Regions from separate parts of the Cyanobium sp. ULC082 genome, predicted to be linked through region 1. Evidence: predicted binding sites of a transcription regulator. Region 1 holds the regulator's gene; the other holds the start of a gene.

What was found. The regulator NtcA, encoded in region 1, controls nitrogen genes in cyanobacteria. The targets are predictions, from matches to a motif close to GTANCNNNNGNTAC.
Region 2: the regulator NtcA is predicted to act here: its motif matches at 1,671-1,684, upstream of ACXMDY_RS09035 (MSMEG_0572/Sll0783 family nitrogen starvation response protein).

The regions. Positions count from the first base shown of each region.
Region 1 covers NZ_OZ376398.1:705,540-713,658, forward strand. Annotated here, with positions in the region: gene ACXMDY_RS12935 (IS30 family transposase) at 1-793, shown strand, start outside; gene ACXMDY_RS12940 (DNA adenine methylase) at 1,311-2,210, shown strand; gene ACXMDY_RS12945 (ParB N-terminal domain-containing protein) at 2,207-3,310, shown strand; gene ACXMDY_RS12950 (hypothetical protein) at 3,312-4,244, shown strand; gene ACXMDY_RS12955 (hypothetical protein) at 4,498-4,629, opposite strand; gene dcd (dCTP deaminase) at 4,716-5,309, opposite strand; gene ACXMDY_RS12965 (cob(I)yrinic acid a,c-diamide adenosyltransferase) at 5,313-5,855, opposite strand; gene ntcA (global nitrogen regulator NtcA) at 6,090-6,815, shown strand; gene ACXMDY_RS12975 (DUF3084 domain-containing protein) at 6,873-8,119, shown strand, end outside.
Region 2 covers NZ_OZ376397.1:1,705,469-1,713,587, forward strand. Annotated here, with positions in the region: gene ACXMDY_RS09025 (MSMEG_0568 family radical SAM protein) at 1-82, opposite strand, end outside; gene ACXMDY_RS09030 (Nit6803 family nitrilase) at 75-1,124, opposite strand; gene ACXMDY_RS09035 (MSMEG_0572/Sll0783 family nitrogen starvation response protein) at 1,127-1,609, opposite strand; gene ACXMDY_RS09040 (MSMEG_0569 family flavin-dependent oxidoreductase) at 1,776-3,107, shown strand; gene ACXMDY_RS09045 (fatty acid desaturase) at 3,104-4,063, shown strand; gene ACXMDY_RS09050 (alpha/beta fold hydrolase) at 4,060-5,118, shown strand; gene glnT (type III glutamate--ammonia ligase) at 5,124-6,407, shown strand; gene ACXMDY_RS09060 (HAD family hydrolase) at 6,516-7,319, shown strand; partial or broken gene ACXMDY_RS09065 (cell division protein SepF) at 7,375-7,596, opposite strand; gene ACXMDY_RS09070 (PAP/fibrillin family protein) at 7,666-8,119, opposite strand, start outside.

The sequences.
Region 1 (8,119 bases):
GGCTCAGAAGGCGCATAGCTATGCGACGGCACGCAGATCGAGCAGGCGTCGGGGGTCATGGTTCAGCGCCAACCAGTGGCATCACGTCGAGATCCTGCTGAAACGCAAGTGGAGCCCCGAGCAGGTCAGCTTCACGCTTAACGAGCAGGGTATCTGCATCATCAGCCAGGAGACGATCTATCGGTACATTCTGAAAGACAAGAAGGCTGGTGGAAATCTCTATCGGTTCATGCGGATCATGCCAAAGAAGCGCAGGAGGCGGTACAACAGCAAAGATTCCAGGGGAGTGCTGAGGGGCAAGCGCCACATCTCTGAGCGTCCTGCCGAGGTCGAGCTGCGTCAGGAACCAGGGCACTGGGAGGGAGACACTGTCATGGGTGTCGACAAGCGCTTCAGCATCTTGACTCTGGTTGAGAGGCGATCCGGTTTCGCGATCATCAAAAAACTAAAAGCTCGCACAACGCTCGAGGTCAATGCAGCTGCCATTAACGCGATAGCCGAACACAGAAGGATGTTTAATACGATCACTTTTGACAACGGCACGGAATTCCATGACTACAAGCAACTTGAGTCGAGGTTTTCAGTCAATTGCTACTTTGCAACACCGTATCATTCTTGGGAGCAAGGATCGAATGAGAGCCTAAACGGTTTGATCAGGCAGTACGTTCCGAAAGGAGCATGCATGAAACTGTTGACTCAGGAAAGATGCGATGAGATCGCAGAGGATCTCAATACTCGGCCGCGAAAGCGACATGGATTCAAAACACCGTCAGAGTTGTACTATGTGTCTTGACCACCATTGCACCTCAACGTTGAAACTACGCAGCGCTGGCTGTATCTGATGTGCGTGTATTGGAGCTACCAGTAGCTGAGCAGCATTCAGGCAGACTGTTAACTTCAAATCTTTGGCTACTGCACTACCGAAATCCGATGTCATCAAGCATTAACATGAGCACTACTCTTCGGCTACAAACTGGGTGGCCTCAGCCATCGATGCTATGGATTGCCAGATTAGCTTGATCCGTGGTGTTATCATGTTAACATGAGCGCAAGCCAAGAGGCTTTCCTTTTATGCAAGTGGCCTTACCAAAAAAGCAACGCGCTTCAAGCACCGGCAAGCTAGTCGGAACCCGTTTCCAGACTGACTTGCTTGAAGCAATTGATCAATGGCGAAGAGGGCAGCCTGACCTACCAACACGACCAGAGGCTGTTCGTAGATTAGTGGAGAAGGGCATATTCGACAAATCTATTACCCACGAAATCTCCATTAACAGTGCGGATCGTTCATCGCATCGCACAGGCGAATAGGAATGAAGCTTCTTAGTCCCCTCCGCTACCCTGGTGGCAAAGCCGGCTTGACCCCTTTTCTAACAGACGTTCTGGACTTAAATGACCTTCGTGGCGTCGACTATTTTGAGCCCTACGCAGGTGGTGCTGGTGCTGCCTTGGGCTTGCTTAGCGATAATGTAGTAAATACAATATCAATTAACGACGCAGACTTTCGTATTTATGCCTTCTGGAAGACAGTATTGAACGAGCCGCAGTGGTTCGCGGATAAGATACTTACTGCACAACTTGATCTGGCCGAATGGCGCGAATGCAGGGAGACATGTGATTCTCCCAGGAATAAACCGCTTCGAGAGATTGGATTTGCCTCGTTCTACATGAATCGCTGCAACCGTTCTGGTGTCATAAATGCTGGCCCAATCGGCGGATACGAGCAACAGGGCGAGTGGCGCCTTGACGTACGTTTCACTAGATCTGTTCTCGCTGAGCGCGTTATTCGAATCTCTCGGCTTCGAGAGCGCATCTTTGTAAGCAACTCAGATGCGATCGATTTCCTAAAAAGCACACTCCCAAGGGGAAGGAGTAGACAGAGAGCTTTTGTCTACCTGGATCCGCCTTACGTCATTAATGGGAAAAGACTTTATCTAAAAGCCTACTCGAAAGATGAGCACACAGCAATAGCTCGCCATATGTGTCGTCAAAGACTTGTTCCATGGGTCATGTCTTATGACAATTCCGAGGTGGTAACAGGTTTGTACGCTTCGGAACAAATTGCTATTTTGCCTATTCATTACTCCTTGCAGGATAAGCGCTCAGCGAACGAACTGGTAATAGCACCACATCGCATACGACTCCCACGAACGCTACGAATTGGAGCCAGGCGATTTGACTTTAAAGAGATTAACAAGAGGAAGGTAGCATGACCAGGCCGGTTGCTATTACTCAAATTGACACTGAGGAGCTCCACTTTGACCATAATAATCCTCGCTTGGCTGAATATGGGATAGCTCAATCTACTCCTGAATCGGAGATTCTGAAGATTCTCTGGGACGCGATGGATGTTCGCGAACTTGTCCAGTCAATCTCTGCCAGTGGCTTCTTTCCGCAAGAAGCTCTTATTGTTGCCGAGGAGAGTAATCAAAAAGTCGTAATTGAAGGGAATCGTCGACTCGCTGCAGTCAAAGTTCTTTTGGCAGGCACTTCAGGTACGGAGGGCGGGTGGCCTATACCTGAAATTACCCCAGAAGAACGAGTTTCACTCCAAGCTTTACCCGTAATCTTTTCCTCGCGTGAAGATGCTTGGCGTTTTCTAGGCTTTAAACATGTTAATGGGCCAGCAAAGTGGAGCAGTTACGCAAAGGCCAAATACATCGCATCAGTGCACAGCTTATTCGGTATTTCCCTTTCTGATATTGCGAATCAAATTGGAGATAGACACAATACAGTGCAGAGGCTATACAGGGGGCTAATGGTGCTTGAGCAAGCAGAACGCGAAGATGTCTATCGTCAAGATAGAGTGTTTAATAGCAGGCTTGCATTTTCTCATCTTTACACTGGCTTAGACTATGAGGGAATCCGCGACTTTATTAACGTAGAGCCTAAAGAACGAGAGACTTCTAGCCCTGTACCACAAGACCGGCTAAAGGAGCTAGGGGAGTTACTTGTTTGGATGTACGGCAATAAGGCGGAGAGCCGAAAGCCAGTTGTACAGTCGCAAAATCCGGACCTACGGTTGTTAAATGCCGTAGTTGCCAGCCGTGAAGCGATTGCGGCCCTCAGAGCCGGAGAGGATCTTAGTGAAGCCTATGAAATATCTAGACCAGCAGACTCAGTATTTGAAGAAGCACTACTGGCCTCAAAACGAGAGTTAACTACAGCTAGAGCATCACTGTCAGGCGGATACGATAACTCTCAGGAGCTATTAAAAATTGCAGGAACAATCGCTAATCTTGCTGAGGACCTTTATATAGAAATGGAACGCAAGGCGAATCCATCTCAGCAGCGCTCCCGCATCGCGGAGTGAAATGTTTAAACTCCCTTCTTTGCCAACTCCAAATGCTGAAGTTCATGAATTGGCAGACTTTGCTGAATTGCTAGCTCAGCATAATGGTTCGGTTTCCATTCGTGAAATCTTAGCCTACCTTGGTAGGGTAAGTGAAAATGACCCCAATGAAGGAATCGACGACGAGGACGACTTGAATGCTGCCTTATTAGATGACGTCTTTGATGAGATAAATAGGCGGAGCAGTTCTTGCGATACCGGTTACCCTTTTCGGCTTGAAATGAACGGCACAGTTCTTCGTCACAACTCAGCAGACGAAACAGTTCGCGCAGATGTATATCGGTATTTACTGCTCAGTACAAGGTTGAATATGACACGGGATAAATTCCAAGATGGCCTTGATGGGACATGCCTCCTTGAAGAGCTTGCCGCATTAGTCATACGTTGCTATCTAGGGTATGACAGAGCAAGGTCGTTTGTCTTCGGTACTGCGGTTGCTGGAGGGTTTTCAGATAAAGTCAATAGGCTTTGTGATGAGCTAGGTGAAGGCGTGAGATATGAAAGCATTGACCCAGCCCCTACACATGCGAACGATGACAAGTTAGATGCTGTCGCCTGGATTCCATTTACAGACAGCAGAGGAGATCAACTGGTAGTTTTCTGCCAATGTAAAACAGGAACAAACTGGAGAGATTTAACGACTCAATTGCAACCAAGCACCTTTATTCAGCGTTGGACTTCAGCTAGAAAGTTTATTTTCGATCCGCTCAGAGCTTTCTGTATATCAGAAGCGCCAAATCCTAGCCGTTGGAATGGGCTCGCAGTTTATGCCGGTTTGCTATTTGATCGACTACGCATCATAGACTTTCTGGACAGGTCAGATGTGGATTTGCATGTACGCATTAGGCGCTGGAATGCTGGTGCAATCAGGGTCTTTGAGCAGGCTTTAGGCTGACTCGACAATGAATTTCTATCAACTCTTTCTAAGCAAAGCGTTTCGATAATTATGGGTCAGGTTATACTCATGTGGTCATCTTTGACTCTTGAGCTTTGATTATTTACATCAACTAGATTTCAGCGATTTTCGTCCGCCCAACTTGTTCTTGGACAGTTCCGCAAACTACACCCCATAGACATTCTCCTTCTGCAAACCACAGGAACAAGGCCTTTACAAGCATCGCGCCAGCCATGTGCTGGAGGGGTTTTGGTCAGTCTGCTGAGATGAGCCACTGTGGATCGCGGGTCAGATAACCACTGTTCAGCATGATACAAAGCATGCTGGCCTCTTCTAAAGGAAAGGCCTCTTGAGCCACACGTTTGAAGCCATTGAATTCGGCCAACCCTCTCAGCTTCTGTGCCCATCAACAGAACGAAGACTCAAGCCCCTTCAGCCTGCTCCACAACTCTCCACTTCCCTCCATCCAGATCAAACCTTCGCCAACGTCACCCGCTCCGGCTGGTGCTGATATTTGCCGGCACGGTCGCTGTAGGTGGTCTGGCAGGGTTCGCCTTCGAAGAACAGCAGCTGGCAGATGCCTTCGCTGGCGTAGATGCGGCAATCAGCGCCGGAGGAGTTGCTGAACTCCAGCGTGAGATGGCCCTCCCAGCTGGCTTCAGCCGGGGTGGTGTTCACGATGATGCCGAGGCGGGCATAGGTGCTCTTGCCCAGGCAGATCACGGTGATGTTGGCCGGCACCCGCAGCAGCTCCAGCGCCACCCCCAGCCCGTAGGAATGGGCGGGCAGGATGAAGTAGTCACCGTCGTCGTCGTGGTGCAGCGGTGCCGGCTCCAGGTTCGCCGGGTTGAACCGCTTCGGGTTCATCACCGTGCCCGGCACATGCCGGAAGATCAGGAATTCCTTCGGCGAGAGCCGTAGGTCGTAGCCGTAGGAGGAGCAGCCATAGCTCAGCACCGGCGCCGTGCGGTTCTCGGCATCGAGGTGGCGCACCAGCGTGGCCTGGAACGGTTCGAGCATGCCGCTCGCGGCCTGTTCGTTGATCCAGCGGTCGCACTTGAGCATGGTTCAGCAGTTGCGGCGGAGCTGGGTGACCTGATCCGCCATCGCCAGCAGCCCCTCGGGAATCGAGGGGCCCGTGAGGATCACATCGAGGTTGGGCGGGCGTTGGCGCAGGCTGGCCTCCACCTCCGCCGCTTCCAGGTAGCCGAGGCCGATCGCCAGGCCCAGCTCATCGAGCACCAGCAGGCTGAGTTCGCCGGTGAGCAACTGCCGGCGGCTGAAGGCCCAGACCTGCTCGACCGCAGCCCGTTCCGCCTCGCCGTCGGCTGGTTCGGTCAGGCAGGCGGGCACCGCCGGACGCATCCACTGCAGCCGGCCGCAGAGCCAGAGGCTGTGCTCCGGCCCCTGGTCGACACCGCCCTTGAGGAACTGGCTGATCAGCACCCGGCTGCCGAGCCCCGCGGTCCGCAGGGCCTGGCTGAACACCCCGTCGAAGCTGCCGCGGAACGGGGCCGTGTGCACCTGCAACAGGCCCTCCGTCTGGGCCAGGCCAGGAACGGAGCGGAGCGGGCGCACCTCGACGCAAGGCTTGATCAGGCTGGCCGTCATCAACACCCTTCAGAACCGCGATGCTGAATGTAGCGGCGCCGTCCGCCGAAACAAGCTGCTTGCCACCACCCCTAGTGCAAACAGATGTACCAGCCAGCGGGTGTCCAGCTCATGCCCGCCGCCTCGCCGCTGCGCCCAGCCAGGCCCTGACAGGCCGGAAGCGGGTGGTTAGTGTCATCGGATACAGGGAGCACCCGGGGCGCTCCGTAGCTTCCAGCCACTTGTTCCGCCGTCATGGTCGGCGCTATGCGCGGATTCAGCCGCACCAGCACCACCCCTCCCCCAGCTCCGGCGGACTGCCCCCCCGCCAATGGGCCGGCCACCCTGCTTGAGGTGATGCGTGGCCTCAACGGCAGCACGCTCGAAACGGTGGAGCGGGGAAAAACGATCTTCTTCCCGGGTGATCCGGCCGAGCGTGTCTACCTGCTCCGCCGTGGTGCCGTCCGGCTTTCCAGGGTGTATGAATCGGGCGAGGAGATCACCGTGGCCCTGCTGCGGGAGAACAGCCTGTTCGGTGTGCTCTCCCTGCTCACCGGCCAGCGCTCCGATCGCTTCTACCACGCGGTGGCCTTCACCCGTGTCGAGATGGTGGCGGCACCGGCCACCTCGGTGCGGCGGGCGATCGAGCAGGACGCCAGCGTCGGTCTGCTCCTGTTGCAGGGGCTCTCCTCCCGCATCCTCCAGACCGAAACCATGATCGAAACCCTCACCCATCGCGACATGTCCTCGCGGCTGGTGAGCTTTCTGCTGGTGCTCTGCCGTGATTTCGGCGTACCGGGCACCGATGGCATCACCATCGACCTGCGGCTCTCCCACCAGTCGATCGCTGAAGCGATCGGCTCGACCCGGGTCACCATCACCAGGCTGCTCGGTGACCTGCGCCAGGCCGGGCTGGTCCAGGTGGACCGCAAGAAGATCACCGTGTTCGATCCGGTGGCCCTGGCCAAGCGCTTCAGCTGATCTCCCCCTGGCTGGGCGGAGGTCCGCCGTCGATACTGGATTCCCCTGCACTGGGCCGTGTCCGGCTGGCTGCTGATCCTTGCCCTTCTGGTGCTGGGTGGTGTGCTCGCCACCCTGGGGGATCGGCTGGGCAGCCGCATCGGCAAGGCCCGGCTCAGCCTGTTCAACCTCAGGCCGCGCAACACGGCCGTGCTGATCACCGTGCTCACCGGCAGCCTGATCAGCGCCATTTCGCTGGGATTGATGCTCGCGGTCAGTGAACGCCTCCGGGTGGGCCTGTTCGAGCTCGATGCCTTGCAGCTGAAGCTGCGGGAAGGGCGCACGGCCCTGGATCGCAGCACCGCAGCGCTCGGGGCCAGCGAAAGCGCTCGCCTGCGCAGCGCCACGGCCCAGCGCCAGGCGCAGCAGGGCGTCGTGCGGGCCGAGCAGGGTCGCGCCCAGGCCCGGCAGCAGCTGGCCTCGGTGGAGGTGCAGGCCACGCAGCTGCGGCGGGAGCTGCAACCGCTTCAGGCCCAGCGTCAGGCCCTGCTCAGCCAGCGGGATCGGCTCACGGCGGAGATCAGGGGCCGCGATCGCGACATCCGCAGCACCGAAGCGGAGCTGGCCCGGGTCAGGCAGCAGATCAAGGCTGGCGAAGCCGAGCTCAAGGGGCTGGAAACCAAGCTGATCGCCCTGCGCCAGGGGGATGTGGTGATCACCAGCGGCCAGGCCCTCGCCACCGCCAAGGTGGCGCTGAAACGACCGGCCGAAGCCAGGCCGGTGATCGAGGCCCTGCTGCGCCAGGCCAACCTCAAGGCTTTTGAGCGGGTGCTGCCCGGCCAGCCCGCCGACAGCCAGATCCTGCTGGTCCCCCGCGCCGACATCGTCAAGCTGGAGGGGTTGCTCGGCAAAGGCGGCTCCTGGGTCGTGAGCATCCTCTCGGCCGCCAATGTGCTGCGGGGGGAGCGCCAGGTGCTGGGCTTCCCCGACCTGCGGCAGAACCGCACGGTGATCCGTCAGGGGGATGTGATGGCCACCACGTCCCTGGAGGGCGACGAGCTCTCCGCCATTCAGGTGCGCAATCGCCTCAACCTCCTGCTCACCGCCTCCTTCGCCAGGGCCCAGCGGCAGGGGTCGGTGGCCGATGGGGTTCAGTTCGATGTGAATCTGTTCAACCGGCTGGGCCGCGAGCTCAGCGAGCGCCCCGGCGGGCAGAGCGTCAGGCTCGAAGCCGTGGCGGTGCGGAATTCAGACACCCCTGATCCGATCTTCCTCGAACTCCGTCGGGTCGGGGGCACCGCCGCTGGAACAGCTGCTTCCGTGCA
Region 2 (8,119 bases), on a different replicon from region 1:
GCACCCCAGGTTCCACGAGGCCCTGAACCTGCAGCTCGGTGACGAGCCGCGCCAGCGCGGCATGGTCGCGGGGGTCAGCCATGGGGAACCGGCTCCGGATGGGAAACGAGCGGGGGCGGCACGACCGCCAGGGGGTGCGGCAGCAGCTCCGGAAACGGCTCCAGCAGTGCCGGCAGGGCGGCGGGCGCTCCGCCGTCGCCCTGCTCCTGCACCTGACGCGCCGGCGTGCGATCGAGGCGCAGGCCCAGCAGGTCGGGGCGGCTGTAGTGGCCCACGCTGTCCATCATCCGTTTGCGCTTGGTGATCAGGGCCGGGTCGAGCTCGGCGATCGCCAGCCCTTCCCCCTCCGGCAACGGACCCGCCAGGTAGCGGCCTTCCGGGCTGATCACGGCGGTGTGGCAGCCCCCCTGGCACGCCTTCTGCAGCGCCGGATCCGTGGTGATCCGCTCCAGATCCGCCGGATCCAGCCAGGCGGTGGAACTCACCACGAAACAGCCCGCCTCCAGCGCGTGGTGCCGCAGGGTCACGGCCGTCTGCTCGCTGAAGATCGGGCCCACCAGCGACCCGGGGAACTGGGCGCAGTGGATCTCTTCCCCCTGGGCCATCAGGCTGAAGCGGGCCAGGGGGTTGTAGTGCTCCCAGCAGGCCAGGGCACCGATGCGTCCCAGCGCCGTGGGCACCACCGTGAGGCCGGCGCCATCGCCCTGCCCCCACACCATGCGCTCGTGATACGTGGGGGTGAGCTTGCGTCGCTTCAGCAGCAGCGTGCCGCTGGCGTCGATCAGCAGCTGGGCGTTGTAGAGGCTGCCGCCCTCCCGTTCGTTGATGCCCAGCAGCACGTGCATGGCGTGCTCGCGGGCGGCGGCCGCGATGCGGCGAAGCGCCGGGCCTGGCACCGTTACCGCCTGCTCATAGAGGCGCAGGTGGGAGCGGCCCATCAGCGCCGGCGGCTCCACGAAGGAGAAATAGGGGTAGTAGGGCAGGAAGGTTTCGGGGAAGACGATCAGCTGCACCCCCTGGCCGGCCGCCTCCGTGATCGCCGCCAGCACCCGTTCCACAGACCCCTCCAGGCTGTAGAGCACCGGACGGATCTGGGCGGCGGCCACGACGATCGGGCCGTTCATCGTCAGAGCGTCCAGGTGTCGAGGATGAAGGCGCCTTCCTTGCGGTGCAGCAGCACGATGTCGAGCACATCGAGCGGATTCACCGGGGTGATGCCCGCCATCAGCGCCCCTTCGCCATGGCCGTAGAGGGCCTGGAGGGCAAAGCGGCAGGCATACACCTTGCCGCCCTGGTCCATGAACTTCTGCAGGCGGGCGTTGAAGTTGAGATGGCCGTCGAAGGCGGCATCACCGAGCTTGGGGAAGCCGCGCTGCACCCCGAGGGTGACCCCAGGGCCGTACAGCAGGATTGAGGTCTCGAAGCCCTTGTTGATCAGGCGGCTGGCCTGCAGCAGGTTCACCAGGCCGATCGAGCCTTCGAACGCCACGGTGTGAAAGGTGACGAGCGCCTTTTCGCCCGGTTCCGCTTTCACATCGGGGAACACCTTTTCCTCGTAATCCACGAGGAAATCGCCAGGTTGGTTGGCGGGGCGGGCGACCTCAGGCATGAACCGGCGACCTGTCATGGAAACGGCGTCACGACCCTGCACCAGGCGTGTGTGAACTTGTGTATCGGCAGGCACCAAACCAGCCGGGCGCCCTGGCCGGAAGTTTGGTCTTGCTCGCTACCACCGGCCTGCCGCTCTGCGGCTCACGATGAACTTCCATCACAGCCTGTCCGTGGCGTCCCCAGTCCGCTCGTCCGACGCCGCCCCGCTGGCGTCGCCGGCCGCCGCTCCGGTGGTGGTGATCGGCGGCGGCCAGGCGGGGCTGTCAGTGGCCACCTGCCTCCAGCAACGCGGTATCGACGCCCTGGTGCTGGAACGGCACCGGGTCGGGCATGCCTGGGAAGCGCAGCGCTGGGATTCGTTCTGCCTGGTCACCCCCAACTGGCAGTGCCGCCTGCCCGGCTTCCCTTACGACGGCGACGACCCCGATGGCTTCATGGGCCGCGACGCGATCGTGTCCTACCTGCGCCGTTTCGCCCATCGCGCCAGGGTGAATGTCCGAGAAGGGGTGCGCGTCGAGCGGTTGCAGCGCTGCGGCGGCGGCTACCGGCTGCTCACCAGCGGCGGAGTGCTGGAGGCCGCGCAGGTGGTGATCGCCACCGGCGCCTACCACCGGCCGCGCCGCCACCCGCTTGCCGAGCGACTGCCAGCCACGGTGCTCCAGCTCGATGCCCGCGACTACCGCCGCCCAGACCAGCTGCCGGTGGGGCCGGTGCTGGTGGTGGGCAGCGGCCAGTCGGGCTGTCAGATCGCCGAAGACCTTTTTCTCTCCGGGCGCCGCGTCCATCTGAGCGTCGGATCGGCACCCCGCTCCCCACGGCGCTACCGCGGCCGGGACGTGGTTGAGTGGCTGGAGCGGATGGGGGTGTATTCCACCCCCATCGACGCGCACGACGATCCCCGTGCCGTGCGGCACAAGACCAATCACTACCTCACCGGCCGCGACGGTGGCCGCGAGATCGACCTGCGCCAGCGGGCCGGCGAAGGCATGGTGCTGCACGGCCGCCTGGAGGGGATCGCCGTCACGGGGCTGAGCTTCGCCGCCGATCTGGCCGCCAACCTCGATGGCGCTGATGCCGTCTACAACCGCATCCGAGCCAGCATCGACGCCCACATCGACGCCACCGACCTGGACGTTCCCCACGACCCTCCCTACGAACCCTGCTGGCGCCCGGCGCCGAACACCGGCGGCAGCCGACTCGACCTGGCTGCGGAGCCGCTGGCGGCCGTGATCTGGTGCACGGGCTACCACTCCGATTTCAGCTGGGTGGAGGTGCCGGTGTTCGATGGCAGCGGCGAACCGGTGCACCAGCGGGGCCTCACCGGAGCCGAAGGTCTCTATTTCATCGGCCTGCCGTGGCTTCACACCTGGGGCTCCGGCCGCTTCTGCGGCGTGGGCAGCGACGCCGACCACATCGCCCAGCGGATCGAGTGGCGGCTCCGCCCTCGCGACGGCAGCCAGGACCAACTGGAATGCACGGCATTGCTTGGCTCATGACGGCAGTGGACCTCCCGACGCACAACAGCAGCCTGATCCCCGCAGACAGCCTGCGCCAACTCAACGCCCGCTCCGATCGGGCCGGCTGGCTGCAGACCCTCTTCCATGCGGCGCTGATCCTGGCGGCGGGCTGGGTCTGGGGCGATGAGCGGCTCAGCCTGCTGCTGCGCCTGCCGGCCCTGCTGCTCTGCGGCTGGGGCCTGGCCTTCGCCTTCTGCGCCATGCACGAATGCGGCCACCGCACCGCCTTCGCCAGCCGCGCCGTCAACGATGCCGTGGCCTGGTGGGCCGGGGTGCTGAGCTTCTACAACGCCGATTTCTACCGCCGCTACCACCAGTGGCATCACCGCTACACCCACCAGCCGGGCCTCGACCCGGAACTGGAAGACCAGCCGCCCACCACGCGCTGGGGCTACCTGCTGGAACTGAGCGGCCTGCCCTGGTGGGCCGCCAAGCTGCGCGGCCACGCCCGCGGCCTGCGTGGCGATTTCAGCGCCAACCCCTACATCCCCGCCGAAGCGGCCGCTGCGGTGCGCGCCTCGCTGCTGAAACAGGCGGCCCTCTACGGGGTGCTGCTGCTGCTGTCGTTGCCGGGCGGCAATGGCTTTCTGCTCTGGCACTGGCTACTGCCGCTGGCGCTGGGGCAACCGCTGCTGCGCTTTGTGCTGCTGGCCGAGCACGGCGGCTGCGACACCGGCACCGATGGGCTCAGCAACACCCGCACCACCCAAACCCTGGCGCCGCTGCGCTGGCTGATGTGGAACATGCCCTTCCACGCCGAACACCATCTGTTCGCCTCGGTGCCGTTTCACGCCCTGCCGGCAACCCACCCCTGGCTGGCACCCCGGCTGCGCCATCTGGATTCCGGCTACCTGGCGCTGCACCGCCGCTTTCTGGCTGATCCGCAGCTGCTCGCCCTGCCCGCCCCAGCCGCCGGCCCCGCCCCGTCGGTTTGAGCACCGCCACCGCCGCCCTTGCCGCCCCGGCCAGCAGCGGCGACCGATCCTTCGCGCTCGGAACCTTCGATTTCCACTGCGGCCGGCAGCTGAGCGAGGCCCAGCTCTCCTACCGGGTGTACGGCACGCTCAACGCCGAGCGCTCCAACCTGGTGCTCTATCCCAGCTCCTACGGCGCCTGGCCGGAAGACATCGACTGGGTGGTGGGTCCGATCCTCGACCCGACGCGGTGGTGCGTGCTGCTGGTGAGCCAGTTCGGCAACGGCCGCTCCAGCAGCCCCAGCAACAGCGCGATGGGATTGCGGGAAGACGGCTGGGTGATCAGCCACCGCGACAACCAGCGCGCCCAGCAACGCCTGGTGACCGAGCGGTTCGGCGTGGAGCGGATCGCCCTGATCTACGGCTGGTCGATGGGGGCGCAGCAGGCCTATCACTGGGGCGCCCTGGCCCCGGCGGCGGTGGAGCGGCTGTTCTGCCTCTGCGGCACGGCCCGCACCACCCCCCACAACCGCCTGTTCCTGCTGAGCCTCCGCCAGGCGCTCACCGCCGATCCGGCCTGGGACGGCCGCCGCTTCCGCGCCCTGCCGGAGCAGGGCCTGCGCAGCTTTGCACTCATCTACGCCAGCTGGGCCGCCAGCCAGGCCTTCTACCGCGAACGCCGCCATGAGGCGCTCGGCTATCCCTCGGTCGACGACTATGTGGAGCGCAGCTGGCTGCCCGCCTACCGCCGCCACGACCCCCACGACCTGGTCGCCATGCTCGATACCTGGCTGGACAACGACCTCGCCCTCGCCATGGCGGCCGCCAATGGCTCCACGCAGCCCGGCGATCTGGCGGCGGCCCTGGGAGCGATCCAGGCCCGCACCACCGTGATGGCCGGAAGCCACGATCTCTACTTCCTCCCCGACGACTGTGCAGCCGAGGCGGCCCTGATCCCCGGCAGCCGCTTCGAGCGGATCGAATCGGTGCTGGGGCACCGGGCCGGCAATCCCCGTGACGCGCCGCGGGAGCAGGCCCTGATCCGCGCCGCCCTCGATCGTCTCTGCCCCACCTGAACCCCATGACCGCTTCAGACCCAACCGCCCCAGACCCCGCCGCCCTGGCCCGCTTCGCCGCCAGCCACGGCATCCGCCACTTCCTGTTCTCCTTCGCCGATCTGTTCGGCGTGCAGCGGGCCAAGCTGGTGCCCACCTGCGCCGTGGAGAGCGTGGCCCGGGCGGGAGCTGGCTTCGCCGGTTTCGCCGCCTGGTTCGCCATGACCCCCGCCGATCCCGATGTGCTGGGGCTGCCGGATCCGGCCAGCCTGATGGTGCTGCCCTGGCAGCGGGAGCTGGCCTGGGTGGCCACCGACCTGGTGGTGGAAGGCCAGCCCCTGGAGCAGTCGCCCCGCTGGGTGCTGAAACGGCAGCTGGAGCGGGCCGCCGCCCTGGGCTACCGGTTCCGCACCGGCGTGGAGGCGGAGTTCTTCCTGCTGACGCCGGACCGTGAAGCGATCGCCGATCACGCCGACACCCAGAGCAAGCCCTGCTACGACCAGCTGGCCCTGATGCGCCAGCTGCCCCTGATCGGCGGGCTGCTGGAGGCGATGGAGGAGCTGGGCTGGGGCCCCTACCAGGCCGACCATGAAGACGCCAACGGCCAGTTCGAGATCAACTGGACCTTCGCCGATGCGCTGGTGACCGCCGACCGCCACGCCTTCTTCCGGGTGATGGCCAGCGCCTTGGCGGAGGAGCAGGGGGCACAGGTGAGCTTTGCGCCCAAACCGTTCGCTGCGCTCACCGGCAACGGTGCCCACCTCCACCACTCGCTCTGGGACGCGGACGGCCGCAATCTCTTCCACGACCCGCTTGGTGAGCAGGGCCTCTCCGAACTGGCCTATGCCTTCCTGGCCGGTGTGCTGGAGCATGCCGCCGCCCTCTGCGCCCTCACCAATCCAACCGCCGAGAGCTACCGGCGGCTGGCCGGGCGGGCCCCCAGTTCCGGTGCCACCTGGTCGCCGGGCTGGATCAGCTACGGCGGCAACAACCGCACCCACATGGTGCGCATCCCCGACGACCAGCGCCTGGAGCTGCGGCTGGCCGACGGGGACGCGAACCCCTATCTGCTGCCGGCCGCCGTACTCGCCGCCGGTCTCGATGGGATCGAGAGGGGCCTGGATCCAGGCCCCCGCAGCGACGCCAACACCTACACCGATCCCCCCACCGGCGCAGCGGCCAGGCCCCTGCCGGCCAGCCCGCACGAGGCCCTGGAGGCCTTCGCGAACGACCGGATTCTGCGGGATTCCCTGGGGGAGCCGTTCTGCCAGGCCTATGAACGTCTGCGGCGCCAGCAGCTGACAGGCTGAGGTCTCTCCCCCCTGGGACAATCAGCTCCATCTGGCCACTCCCCGGGCTTCTCCCCGGGCCGCTCACTGGCCACCGACGCCCGATCGTTCTGCAGCCCCGCCAACGCGATGGACCAGGCCGTGACCCTCTCGCGCCGACAGTTCACCTCCCAGATCAGCGGCAGCCTGCCGGAGCAGCCGGAACTGATCCTGGTCATGGATCTGGATGGAACCCTGCTGGGCGGCACGGTGAACCAGCGGCGCCGGCTTTATCACTGGCTGGAAAACCGGCGCGAGCGGGTGCTGCAGATCTTCTGCACCGGCCGCGACCGTGCCTCCGTGCGGGGGCTGCTCGCTGACGACAACGGGCTCGCTCCCCCCACTCCCCACCTGGTGATCAGCGATGTGGGCTGCACGGTGGCCTGCGGCAGCAGCCTCGAAACGGTGCCGATCGCCGTCGATCCGATCGAGGCCCAGTGGCAGGCGGTGCGGCCCCGGCTCGACGGCTGCCTGCAGGGCCTGGCGGGGCTGAGCCCCCAGCTGAGGAACGTGGAGCGGCGCTACTCCTTCAACTACGAGCCCCGGGTCTTCGATGCCTCCATTCTCCGCAGCCTGGAGCGGCTCGGGGTGGATTGTCTGCTCTCCGATGAGCAGTATCTCGATGTGCTTCCCGCCGGGGTGAACAAGGGCTCCACCCTGCTCAACCTGCTGGCCTTGCTCGATCTCCCCCACGGCCGGGTGGTCACCTCCGGCGACACCCTCAACGACCTCGCGATGTTCCAGACCGGCCTGAATGGGGTGATGGTGGGCAACGCCGAAGCCAAGCTGCGGGCCCTGCATCCCGAGCTTCCCAACACCTACCTGGCCGAAGCCCATGGCTGCGCCGGCATTGCCGAGGGACTGCGGCACTTCGGCCTGGATTGCCCAGGCTGAAGCCGGCGATCCCCCTGCGGCGGGCTCAGCGCTCGCTCAATCCGCCGGGATCCCGGGTGATTTCCACTCCGAAGGGAGCGAACAGGAAGACCAGCTCCCCGAGCCGCTCCTGTTGACCGTCGAGGGCGAAAACGCCGCCGGCCACGAAATCGGCGGAGCGCTGGGCCTCCTCCGGGGGCATCGAGCTGAGGTTGAGCAACACCGTCTTGCGTTCCCGCACGGCATGGACGGCCGCCATCACCTCATCGAAGCTCATCGGTTCCATCAGAACCACCTCGGGAGGCAAGTCGGGGAATCGGCTCATCGCCACAAGGTGCCACGCACCACTCAGGAGGTCCAGGCAGGCTCAGGCCACAGACAGGAAATCGCCGGGACGCAGATCGGTCCGTCGCTTCAGGACGAAGACGGTGCCGGCATTGCCACGGCAGATGCGGAGGTCCTGGTCGAGAACCGTGATGTCGAGCCAGGCGGGATAGGGCTGGCGAACGGCCCGGAACAACCGCAGCCGCTGCTCACCGAAGCGAGGACCCAGCCAGCCACCCTGTTCAAACGCGACGCTGACACGCTGGGGACCCACCACCGCAAGGCTGGCTTCGATGCTGATGGCGGCCAGGGCCCCGAGCGGACCGGCCGGACGCAGCAGATTCATGCCGCGCCCCTGCTCCGGCAGGAGGATCTGCAGATTCTCCAGCCAGGGCGCCACCAGGAGATAGGGCAGACGGCTGCTGCTCCAGCGCAGTTCCCATACCCCCTCCAGCAGCGCCCGCTGCCGCTCGAGATCGGCCGGCTCCTCCTGCTCA